Regions from separate parts of the Nocardioides sp. CPCC 206347 genome, predicted to be linked through region 1. Evidence: predicted binding sites of a transcription regulator. Region 1 holds the regulator's gene; each other region holds the start of a gene.
The links. The regulator LexA, encoded in region 1, represses DNA repair genes until DNA is damaged. The targets are predictions, from matches to a motif close to TCGAACANNTGTTCGA.

Region 1 (4,087 bases):
GACCGCGGCGCCGCCCGCGATGATGTAGTTGAGGTTGAGCTGGACCCGCAGCTTCCATGCGCCGGTCATCTTCGGGACGAACCGGTAGTGCTTGGCGCTCAGGTGGTGCAGCTGGAAGCGCAGGCTCTTGGACGGCGCGGAGGCGCTGAGGTTGTAGGTCCCGTACAGCGGCGTGGGGGCGTAGCCGGCACCCTCGGAGTAGAACGCGGAGGGACGTCGGTTCCAGAAGGCGAACCCGGCGAACTGCACGTTCATGGTGGTGCGCAGGTCGGTCAGCGCCGAGGTGATGGCCTGGACGGAGTACTGCCCGGCGCCGGCCTTCTCCCACATCTTGCGCACGATCACGGGAAGCAGCCCCTGGGAGGTGGGGTAGCGCTCGCCGAGGTACCGGAAGAAGATCCACGATCCGTACTGCGCGAGGTTGCCCCAGCGGTCGACGGGCTGGCTGGGCACGCCGAGCGGGCCGTAGGGCAGGTAGGACCGGTTGTCGTTGATCGCGTTGAAGAGCTCGTCCTCGGCCCAGGTGGCGGTGCCCTCCATGAACCAGCCGTCCTCGTTCGCGTCGTAGGCGAACTGCACGGCGTGGAAGTACTCGTGGGCAGCGGTGACCTTGAGGTTGTCCGCCGGGGTGTGGCTCGGGTAGTCGGCGGCGCTGTAGTCGTTGTCGACGACGCAGTAGGCGGGTGCCGCACCGTGGCCGCTGATCTCCTGGTCGGTCGCGCAGTAGCCGTAGATGCCGAACTGGCCGAGCTCGGCGATGTAGACGTCGACCTTGTCGGCGCCGTTCCCGCCGATGAAGCCGTCGCCCGCGGGCCGCTGGTAGCCGGCCGTTGTGTAGGCATTCGCCACCACGGAGAAGGCCTGGGCCACGAACTCGACGTAGTCGGGGTAGTTGGCGTCGGTGCCGGACCAACGGCCGCCCGGGCCGTTCTCGGGGTCGGCGGCGCTCGCGTCGGCTCCGTCGACGTAGTGCACGCAGAGGTAGCCGGTGCACAGCGGGGTGTTCTCCGGCGTCTGGTAGCAGGGCGGGCCGGTGTTGCCCTCGCACTCGTAGCTGCCGGGAGCGTTGGCGCCGTCGGTCGGTCGCGCGAGCAGGCGCCCGGCGTCGTCCTTCTTGTCCTTGGGCAGGTCGGCGCGGCTGGCCGCCAGGTCGCGCAGGGCGAGGGTCGCGTCCTTGCCGTGGTCCTTGGCGTCCGGCATGGTCGCCGTGGCTGCCGGGTCGAGCAGGTCCTCGACCGTCTCGAGGGCCTCCTCGGCGACCTCCTGCGGGGTCTCCGCCGCGGCCGCACCCGGGTCCGCTGGGTCGCCAGGGTCGGCCTGCGCTGCGGTGCCGAGGAACGGCACGAGCAGGAGGAGGGCGAGCAGGGCGATGAGCAGCCCCGAGAAGGGCAGGTTGCTGCGGCGCGTCATGGGGAAGTTCGGCCTTCGTGGTCGACGGATTGAACCCCCTGACCTTACGTCAGACCCGGCGAAGGACCGCCGTGACCTTGCCCAGGATCGTGGCGTTGGTGCCGTCGATCGGCTCGAACGCGGGGTTGTGCGGCAGCAGCCACACCTGCCCGGCCTTGCGCTGGAACGTCTTGACCGTCGCTTCGCCGTCGATCATGGCGGCCACGATCTCGCCGTTCTCGGCGGTCGGCTGCTGGCGGATCACGACGTAGTCGCCGTCGCAGATGGCAGCGTCGATCATCGACTCGCCACTGACCTGGAGCAGGAACAGCTGGCCGTCGCCGACGAGCTGGCGGGGGAGCGGGAACACGTCCTCGACGCGCTCCTCGGCCAGGATCGGGCCACCGGCCGCGATCCGGCCGACGACCGGCACGTTGCGCGGGGTCGGCGCTGCGTCGTTGATGCCGGTGTCGTCGTACCCGTCGTGACCGGTCTCCTCGACCGTCGACATGGCGCGGCGGGCGGCCATCACCTCGGGCAGGAAGACCTCGAGGGCGCGCGGGCGGTTGGGGTCACGCTTGAGGTAGCCCTTCTCCTCCAGGGTGCGCAGCTGGTGGGCGACGCTGGAGGTGCTGGTCAGGCCGACGGCCTGGCCGATCTCGCGCATGCTCGGCGGGTAGCCGCGCTTCTCGATGCTGTCCTTGATGTGCGCGAGCACGCGCAGCTGGCGGGCGGTCAGCCCACTGGCGTCCGGGGGGCCGTCGGGCAGCTCCGTGACGGTGCTGCCACTCGTGGTCTTGGCCTTGTCAGCCATGGATGCCCTCCCAAGTCTTCCGGCAGATCGCCCGGATCGGATGTGACGACGCTAACCGATGAACGGGCCGTTCTTCAAACATCTGTTCGAAGGGCGTGTCGCGACACGCCGTCGAGTGTTTGTTCGAACAGGTACTGGATTTGTTCGAACACCTGATCTAACCTCGTACACATGTTCGATCGAACGCCTGATCGATCAGCTTCTGTCGGACGGCCTGACTAGACATGGCCCGTCCACTTCCCCCGGAGGTTTCCATGAGCACCATCACGTTCGCCCCGCAGGTCTCCACCGTTCGTCGTACGACGACGGCCCGCCCGGTGCGTGCCCGCAGCCAGCACAGCCAGGTCCGGCTGACCCGCCGCGGCCGGCTCGTGGTGCTCGCGTTCGCCTTCGCCGTGGTGATCGCGGCCGCCGTGTGGCTCGCCGCCGGTTCCGCCGCGACCCGCGAGGGCGGCGGCGCTCCCGCCGTCGAGGTGGTCACCGTGGCGCCCGGCGAGACCCTGTGGGGCCTGGCCAGCGACGTGGCCTCGACCACCGGCGACGACGTCCGCTCGGTGATGGAGCAGATCCAGCAGCTCAACACGCTCGACTCGAGCATGGTCTACGCCGGCCAGCAGCTCCGCGTTCCGACGGAGTAACCACAGCTCGCCCGTCGCTTCGACCCCGACGGGTGCAGGGGAAGACGAGGGGCGGGGTCTGGCTCATGCAGCCGGACCTCGCCCTTCGCGCTGTCCGCCCGGGCTGTCCGCGCGCTACCGAGCGGCGCGCTTGCCGCCCTTGGGAAGGCTGGGGTCGCGCTTCACGCGGGGCTGGGGGCCTTCGCTCCAGCCGACCGCACGCGAGAGGCGTACGGCGAGCATGAACGCAAGGAACAGGCAGAACATGGCGCCGACGCAGGCGATCAGCAGGAAGAACCAGGCGCTGGCCTTGCCGTCGTGGCGGGCCGTGGCGCCGAAGTCGATCGCGGCGAAGACGAGGTATCCCCAGGCCACCAGCGCGAAGGTGATCCCGACGGCAAGCAGCAGGAGATCAGGTCGAAAACCTGCCTTGGCCCGGTCTCCGGATCGCTTGCCTCCCGCCACGGCGTCATTGTGTCCGATGGGTGGCTGACGTGTCCCCTCAACCCTCCGATGGGCCGGTTCGGAGCGCAAATGAGCCCGCCCGAAAAACTTCTTCGAACTCCTTGGGGGCCGGGCTTGCACCCGTGGTGGTCGAGGCGTACGGTTACCACTACATCTAGTAGTTACAACGATGTAGTTCTCCACATCTAGTCCACAGGACGAGGGGTGGAAACGCACAGATTTCGTCCCGTTGTGCACAGGAGGCTCCCCCTCTGTCCACAGCATCCGCCACCCAGGTTCTCGTGAGGAGGGCTCATGCACTGTCCGTACTGCAAGCACAGTGACACCAAGGTCCTCGACTCGCGGGTCTCCGACGACGGCTGTGCGATCCGCCGCCGCCGGATGTGCCTGGACTGCGAGAAGCGCTTCACCACCGTCGAGGCCATGCAGCTGACGGTGCTCAAGCGTTCCGGCGCCACCGAGCCGTTCACCCGCGAGAAGGCTGTCTCGGGTGTGCGCAAGGCGTGCAAGGGACGCCCCGTCGACGAGGACGACCTGGCCCGCCTGGGCCAGGAGGTCGAGGACCAGTTGCGCCTCGCCGGCAGCCCCGAGATCGCCGCCCACGAGGTGGGCCTGGCGATCCTTTCCCCGCTTCGTCGCCTCGACGAGGTGGCCTACCTTCGCTTCGCCTCGGTCTACCGCGGGTTCGACTCCGCGGCCGACTTCGAGAACGAGATCGCTCTCCTGCGCGCCGAGCGGCAGTTGCAGAGCGAACCAGCCCCCTCGGGCTGACCACAGACGCCCGGCAGGTGGTGGGGAAGCC
Region 2 (4,087 bases), on a different contig from region 1:
CCGTCGAAGCCGGGCGCGGCATCGGTGTCGATGGCGGCGAGATCGATCGGGCCCGGGGCGACCCGGAGCGAGGAGGTCAGGTCCGAGACAGGGAACGCGGTCATGCGCCGACCCTAATGGGCCTTGCCGCCCTGACGATTGACGAGCGGCGGTGTCGACGACCAGGGGAAGTCGATCCAGGCATCCGTACGACGCCAGACGTACTCCGCGTTGATGACGGTCCAGGGCTTCTCGTAGATGACGGCAGTGCGCGCCTCGGCCACGTGGTCGGCGAAGAAGTCGCGGACCACCTCGAGCGTCTTGCCGGTGTCGGCGACGTCGTCGGCGATCAGGACCTTCATGCCGGTCAGGTCGATCGCCGCGGGGGTGGGCGGCAGCATCATCGGCACGTCGAGGCGTTGGTTGACGCCGGTGTAGAACTCGACGTTGACCGCCGACAGGTTCTTCACGTCCAGCGCGTAGCCGAGCCCCATGGCCAGGCCGAGGCCGCCGCGGGCGATCGCGAGCACGATGTCGGGCTCGAAGCCGTCGTCGACGACCTGTTGGGCGAGCTCGCGGACGGCGGTGCCGAACAGGTCGTAGGTCAGGACCTCGCGGGCGGGGGGCGGCGTCTCACTCGTCGTCACCCGACCATTCTGGGGCACCGAGCTCACGCTTGACCACGGCATAGGCCAGCCCGGGCGAGTACCCCTTGCGGGCGAGCATGCCGACGAGTCGGCGGGTGGCGACCTGCCGGTCGAGTCCGCGCATCGTCCGCAGCTTCTTGCGGACAAGGACGCCTGCCGCGTCCTCCTCGTCACCGGGGTCGACCTCCGCCAGCACGGTGCGGGCGGTCTCGTCCGCGATGCCCTTGCGACGCAGCTCGGCCGCCAGCGCGGTCCGTGCGAGCCCGCGGGTGCGTTGCCGGCTGTCGATCCACGCCCGGGCGAAGGCCTCGTCGTCGATCAGCCCGACCTCCTCGAACCGGTCGAGCAGCCGGCCCGCCACGTCCTCGGGGACGTTGCGGCGGGCCAGCCGCTCCTCCAGCTCATGACGGCTGCGTGCCGTGATGCTCAGCTGGTCGAGCAGGATCTTGCGCGCGACCGACTCGGGGTCGGCGTCCTCGGTCCACCCGAGATCGTCGGGTGGCTCGGCCCTGCGGTTGGGCCACTGCGCCATGACTGCCTCCGTGAGATGAGCCCGGAGGTTTCGAGGCTCGTCGCTGGCGCTCCTCGCACCTCAACCACCGGTGCCGCTGGTTGAGGTGCGAGCGCAGCGAGCCTCGAAACCAACGATCAGAAGGAATCCACGCCGATGGGCTCGTCGGAGAGCGCGTCGTTGTCGACCGTCGGCGTCACGCCCAGCGTCTCGAGGATCCGCTTCTCCAGCTCGTTGGCGAGGTCCGGGTTGTCCTTGAGGAAGGTCCGGGCGTTCTCCTTGCCCTGGCCGAGCTGGTCGCCCTCGTAGGTGTACCAGGCGCCGGCCTTGCGGACGAGGCCCGCTTCGACGCCGACGTCGATCAGACCGCCCTCGCGACTGATGCCCTTGCCGTACATGATGTCGAACTCGGCCTGCTTGAACGGCGGGGCGACCTTGTTCTTCACGACCTTGACGCGGGTCCGGTTGCCGACCATGTCGGTGCCGTCCTTGAGCGTCTCGATCCGGCGGACGTCGAGGCGCACCGAGGAGTAGAACTTCAGCGCCCGGCCACCCGTGGTGGTCTCCGGCGAGCCGAACATGACGCCGATCTTCTCGCGCAGCTGGTTGATGAAGATCATCGTGGTGTTGGAGTTGTTGAGCGCACCGGTCATCTTGCGCAGCGCCTGGCTCATCAGTCGCGCCTGGAGGCCGACGTGGCTGTCGCCCATCTCGCCCTCGATCTCCGCGCGCGGCACGAGCGCGGCCACCGAGTCGATGACGATCAGGTCGAGCGCACCGGAGCGGATCAGCATGTCGGCGATCTCGAGCGCCTGCTCACCGGAGTCGGGCTGGGAGACCAGCAGGGAGTCGGTGTCGACACCGAGCGCCTTGGCGTACTCCGGGTCGAGCGCGTGCTCGGCGTCGATGAACGCCACGATGCCGCCAGCGGCCTGGGCGTTGGCCACCGCGTGCAGGGCGACGGTGGTCTTGCCGCTGGACTCGGGACCGTAGATCTCCACGACCCGGCCGCGCGGCAGCCCGCCGATGCCCAGGGCCACGTCCAGCGCGATCGCGCCGGTCGGGATCACTTCGAGGGGCGCACGGGTGTCGTCACCGAGGCGCATCACCGAGCCCTTGCCGTAGTTCTTCTCGATGCTGAGCAGCGCTGCGTCGAGCGCCTTCATCCGGTCATCGCCAGCCATGTTGTTCGCTCCTGGTGTCGTGGTGAGGTCGGTACATCGGCGACGTTATGACGAGGTCCCGACACAGCCTGATCAGCCGGGTCGTGGGTGTGGACAAACACGCCTGTACGTCGTACCTGTGGACGGTTGGCGGTCAGCCAGCGTCCCGTGGGAACAAACCTAGACGAACAGGTGTTCGAAACCGTTCAGGTGGCCCCGGCGTGTCGTCCGAACGCCGGGGACAGCGACCACTCCGCGTTTCGGCTAGCCTTCACAAATCCTGACGTCGACAACGGAGTAGGCGCATGCAGGTCGTGCTGTCCTGGTTTGCCCGTGGTCCGCTGGGGACCGAGGCGACCTCGGCACGGACCGCCCGGGTCGCCCCCGCGCTCCGCGATCTCGTGCCCACCTCCTGGCAGCGCCACGACTTCGGCGGCGACGACTGGGGCGTCATCGTCCTGCATCCCGCCGACCAGCGCGCCTACCGGTGGCCGGTGGTCGCCACCGAGGGTCCCGTCAACGCGGTCTCGCACGGGATCCCCGTGGGCATCGACGTCGGGACCGGCCCGCCGGCACTCGCCCGGCGGCTGCTGGCCGGCGAGGACGTGCATCGCGAGGGGGTCCCCCCGTTCGCCCTGCTGGCCCTGGACACCGACCGGTTCGCCCTGCAGCAGGACTGGCTCGGCATGGCCCGGGTCTTCACCGGCACGGCCGACGGCATCACCGCGTTCTGCACCCAGCCCACGCTGCTCGCCACCTTCCTGCACGGGACGGCGCGGCCGGACCTGGCCGGCTGGACGTCGTACACCGTCTGCGGGCACTTCGGCGGGGACCTGTCACCGGTGGCCGGGACCCGCCAGCTGCGTCCCGGAGAGCGGGCCACGGGGCGGCGCCTGCCCGGCGGCGGCTGGGAGGTCGACAGCCAGCTGCGGTACGCCGTGGACGACGTGGTGGCCAGCGGGCTCGCCGACCAGGGGCGCCCGGTGGAGGAGCAGCTGGACCGCGCCGCCACCGCGTTGACCGGCGTCGCCGACAGCGTGCACCGGCTCTACGCCGACGAGATCACCCTCGGCCTGTCCGGCGGCAAGGACTCGCGCCTCATCGCCGCCACCCTGATCGCCGCCGACCGGACGCCGCGGTTCCTCACCACCGAGGACATCCCGGCCGAGGGCGAGACGGCCCGTCGCCTGGTGCAGCTGCTGCGGGACCGGCGCGGCCTCGAGCCCGAGCACGTGGTGCGGCTCGCCGGAGCACCTGCCAAGGTGCTGGACACCGGCCTGCTGGAGCGTGCGCGCGGGCTGCGCGACCACTACGACCACCAGTTCCCGTCGACCTACATGGCCCGCCCGGTGACCTCCGCGATGCTGTCGAGACAGGTCCGGCCCGCCACCTACACCGGCGCAGCGGGCGAGCTCGCCACCGGCTACTGGTATCCGGCGGCCGACGCCGACCCCGCCCTCACCCCGCACCAGGCGGGACTGGACCGCCTGATCCGTGGCGCACCGAAGGCCGCCATCGTTTCGGAGGTCGTGGAGGCTGAACGCGACCGCATCAACGGCATCGTCCAGCACGCCGGGGCCACCGGCGTCCACGGCCTGCACCTCCTCGACTACCTCTACCTGGTGGAACGAGTGCGGCGCTGGGCCACCTCCGCCTACGTCACCGGCATGGTCACCCCCTTCCTGGCACCCGGGTTCGTCGCCGCCACGTTCTCGTCGGCCCCGGCGCAGAAACGCGACCAACTGCTGCACACCGGCCTGATCGCCCGGCTGGTGCCGGAATGGGCC
Region 3 (4,087 bases), on a different contig from region 1:
GTGAGCCACGTGCCCTGTTGGGCCCGCTGAGTCCTGGCTCGCCCGTACTCAGGCGGCTTGTGGCGGCGGCCGCCCGGCTTGTCGCCCGGCCGCGAGCGCCGCGGCGATCTCCTCCGCGGTGCGGGCGGGGGAGTAGGAGAGGCGACCGCGCAGGTCGACCGGTGGTGGTCTCGTCCAGACCGGTCTCCCGGTGGCGGAATCGATGCGCACGGTCCACGGGGTGTTGTGGACGATCGTGTGGTGGCGCCGGCAGAGCAGGATCAGGTTGTCGAGGCTGGTCGGACCGCCGTCGGCCCAGTGGACGACGTGGTGGGCGTCGCAGGCGATCGGTGGCCGGGTGCAGCCGGGGAACGTGCAATGGCGGTCGCGCAGGATCAGGGCGAGCCAGATCGCGGCGGTGACGAGCCGGTGGGCGCGGCCGACGTCGAGGATCTGGCCGTCGGAGCCGAGGACGGCGGGGATGATGTCGGCGTCGCACGCGAGGCGTCGTACGGCGGTTGCCGAGAGTCGCTGGTCGGAGGGCAGGCTGCCGTCACGGGCAAGGCCTGCGTCGATCACCTTCTGCTGGAGGCTCTCCTGGTCGATGGTGACGATGATCCGTGCCGTGGTGCCGTGGTCGTGGGGGAGCTGGTCGGTGGCCTGGAGCCGACGGCAGGCCTCGACGAGCGCGTCCCAGAATCGGCGGCCGTGGTCGCGGGGATCCTTGCCGTCGTGGGCGCAGCTCGGGTCGGGGCAGGGCGTTCCGGACCGGTGGCCGTTCTCGTCGAGGAACGGTTCGCCGGGGCGTTCGGCCACGCCGCCACACGCGCCCGGCTCGGTGGTGACCGGTGCGGCGAGCGGCATCAGGACCGACTTGATCAGCTCGGCCTCCTCCTCGCAGCCGTAGCCACGGAGGTGTTCGCCGCCGAGTCCGTCCTCGGAGAAGCCGAGGTATCGCGCGAGGTGCGCCGCGCGCTCCTGCCGCTCCCTGGACCGATCGTCCTTGATCAGGGTGCCGTCGACGTCGAGCTCCCGCGCGACGTCGCCGAACGCGACCTGGAGGTCGCTGGCGTCGTACCCGTTGGTGTGGACCAGCTCGAGCAGCCGGTCGGCAACCGCGGTGCGGAACTTCGGAACGCGGGGGAGCGTGGTCACCTTGCCGCCGATGGCGCGCGCCTGCGGGAGGGAGATCGCGCCGTCCTTGAGGGCTTCGCGCACCGCCGGGAGGTCGCGCAGCTGGTCGACGGCGCGCACGAGCCCACCGCCCGCGCCCTTGTGGCCGCCGGTGACGTGGGTGAGGAAGTCCTTCGTCGACGCCCAGCCGAGCTTCTCGGCCGCGTGCGTCTCTTCGAGCCGCGCGGTGACCCCGAGCATGGCGGCGTCGAGCATCGCCCTGGCCTGCGCGATCCGCGCTGCGGCCTCAGGTGCGTCCGCCCCGTCGAGGGCGTCCCACTGGGCCTGAGCCAGCTCCGCGGCGCTCTCGACCGCAACAGCGGCCTTGTCGAGGGCGTCGGTCGAGGACATGACCCCACTCTATCGAACAGATGTTCGAAGCGCAAGCGTATGGCCAGACCTGTGTGATACGGAATATCCGCGTCCGGAGACAGGTTCGCCCCAGTGTGTGCAGAGAGCCGAGAACCCCGGGTGACCTGCTGACGCGCCGCCTCGTGGTGGACCTCCAGCGGACGAAGAGCACGCGCTGTCGTTGAGGGCCTGCGCCCTTCTGGCGCGTCCCGACCCGCCGATCCCGGCGGCAACCTCCCTCTCGTCCCCACCGGTCTTCACCGATCCAGTCGGTCCGCGGCGCCCTCGATGCGCCGTGCGGCCGCATCGAAAGGCATGTCCCCATGAGTTCCACCCGCACTGTTGAGCGCGCCAGTTGGCGCGACCGGCTCCCGTCGTTCGGCGTCCAGGTCCTGATCGGTCTCGCGCTCGGCGTGGTCCTCGGCCTCGTCGCCCGGTCCATCGGAGCCGACGGCACCGACGCCGCGACCGGCGAGGTCGACCCCAACTGGCTGACCGAGACGTTGACGACGGTCGGCGACACGTTCGTGACGCTGCTGCGGACCATCGTGCCGCCGCTGGTCTTCCTGGCGATCGTGGCCTCCATCGCCAACCTCCGCGAGGTCACCGGCGCGGCGCGCCTCGCCTGGAAGACGCTGGTCTGGTTCGCCATCACGGCGTTGATCGCCGTCACGATCGGCATCGTGCTGGGGCTGGTGCTCCAACCGGGCAACCACACGAGCGTGTCAGCCGACGCGGCCGCCGACCCGAGTCGCACCGGCTCGTGGCTCGACTTCCTCACCGGGCTGGTCCCGGACAACGTGCTCGGACTGCAGGCCAGCGCCGGCGGCGACGGCTCGGTCGGACTGTCCTTCAACGTGCTGCAGATCCTCGTCGTGGCCATCGCCATCGGCATCGCGACGCTCAAGGTCGGCGACGCAGCAGAGCCGTTCCTCGTCTTCGTTCGGTCTGCGCTCGCGATCGTCCAGAAGGTGCTCTGGTGGATCATCCTGCTCGCGCCGATCGCCACGGTCGGCCTCCTCGGGAACGCCGTGGCGTCGTACGGCTGGGACGCCCTCGGCTCGCTGGCCACCTTCTCGGCCGCGATCTACGTCGGCCTCGCGCTCGTCGTGTTCGTGGTCTACCCGGTGCTGCTGCGGACGAACGGGCTGTCGATCAAGCAGTTCTTCTCGGGTGCCTGGCCGGCGATCTCGCTGGCGTTCGTGTCGCGTTCCTCGGTCGGGACGATGCCGGTCACGCAGTCCGTCACGGAACGGAACCTGGGTGTCCCGCGCGCCTACGCGTCGTTCGCCGTGCCGCTCGGTGCGACCACCAAGATGGACGGTTGCGCCTCGATCTACCCGGCGATCTCGGCGATCTTCGTCGCCCAGTTCTTCGGGGTCGACCTGGGCCTGACCGACTACCTGCTGATCGCGTTCGTGTCGGTGATCGGCTCGGCCGCGACCGCCGGTGTCACCGGCGCCACGGTGATGCTGACCCTGACGCTGTCCACGCTGGGCCTGCCGCTCGCCGGCGTCGGCCTGCTGCTCGCGATCGACCCGATCCTCGACATGGGGCGTACGGCGGTCAACGTGGCCGGCCAGGCGCTGGTGCCGACCCTGGTCGCGAAGCGGGAGGGCATCCTCGACGAGGACGCCTACAACGCGCCGCGCTCAGGCAAGGCGTGGCGCGAGGACGAGGTACCGGTCGCCGTCTGACCGGCGGGTTTCGAGGCTCGCTTCGCTCGCACCTCAACCACCGGCCACCGGGCGCGGGCGCGTCAGACGCGCTCGCGCCCGTGCGGCGTCAGCCACCCCGCCAGGTCCGGCCCCTTGGGGACGATCCCCGTCGGATTGATGTCCTCGTGGACGACGTAGTAGTGCCGCTTGATCTGTTCGAAGTCGATCGTCTCGCCGAACCCGGGCGTCTGGAACAGGTCGCGCGCGTAGCCCCACAGCGCCGGCATCTCGATCAGCTTGTTGCGGTTGCACTTGAAGTGGCCGTGGTAGACGGGGTCGAACCGCGCCAGCGTCGTGAACAGTCGTACGTCGGCCTCGGTGATCGCGTCGCCCATGAGGTAGCGCCGGTCGGTGAGTCGTTCCTCGAGCCAGTCGAGCGTGTCGAAGAGCCGGTCGTACGCCGCGTCGTACGCCTCCTGTGAGCCGGCGAAGCCGCACCGGTAGACGCCGTTGTTGAGCTCGGTGAAGACCCGCTTCATCACGGCCTCCATCTCCTCGCGGACGTCGTCGGGCCACAGGTCCGGCGCGTCGGGTCGGTGCCACTCGCGCCACTCGAAGAAGAAGTCGTGGGTGATCCACGGGAAGTCGTTGGTGACGACGGACTTCGTCGCGATGTCGACCATCGCCGGGACGGTGATGCCGCGGGGGTAGTCGGCGTAGCGCGCGAAGTACGCCTGCTGCAGCCGCTCGTAGCCGAGCACCGGGTCGACGCCGCCGGCGTCGAGGTCGAACGTCCAGCTGCGTTCGTCGTGCGTCGGCCCTGTCAGCCCCATCGAGATGACGTCCTCGAGCCCGAGCAGCTTGCGCACGATGATCGACCGGTTCGCCCACGGGCAGGCCTTCGCCGCGACGAGGCGGTACCGACC

Region 2: the regulator LexA is predicted to act here: its motif matches at 2,485-2,500, upstream of recA (recombinase RecA).
Region 3: the regulator LexA is predicted to act here: its motif matches at 1,516-1,531, upstream of ACOACQ_RS19270 (DUF222 domain-containing protein).

What each region holds. Positions count from the first base shown of each region.
Region 1 covers NZ_JBMCYZ010000002.1:227,737-231,823, forward strand. The annotation lists gene ACOACQ_RS07285 (MXAN_6640 family putative metalloprotease) at 1-1,410, opposite strand, end outside; gene lexA (transcriptional repressor LexA) at 1,460-2,203, opposite strand; gene ACOACQ_RS07295 (LysM peptidoglycan-binding domain-containing protein) at 2,458-2,841, shown strand; gene ACOACQ_RS07300 (hypothetical protein) at 2,956-3,285, opposite strand; gene nrdR (transcriptional regulator NrdR) at 3,580-4,056, shown strand.
Region 2 covers NZ_JBMCYZ010000005.1:184,111-188,197, forward strand. The annotation lists gene ACOACQ_RS17830 (PPK2 family polyphosphate kinase) at 1-104, opposite strand, end outside; gene ACOACQ_RS17835 (phosphoribosyltransferase) at 114-626, opposite strand; gene ACOACQ_RS17840 (regulatory protein RecX) at 613-1,158, opposite strand; gene recA (recombinase RecA) at 1,275-2,321, opposite strand; gene ACOACQ_RS17850 (hypothetical protein) at 2,606-4,087, shown strand, end outside.
Region 3 covers NZ_JBMCYZ010000005.1:488,764-492,850, reverse strand. The annotation lists gene ACOACQ_RS19275 (potassium channel family protein) at 1-4, shown strand, start outside; gene ACOACQ_RS19270 (DUF222 domain-containing protein) at 49-1,503, opposite strand; gene ACOACQ_RS19265 (dicarboxylate/amino acid:cation symporter) at 1,827-3,200, shown strand; gene ACOACQ_RS19260 (glutathione S-transferase family protein) at 3,263-4,087, opposite strand, start outside.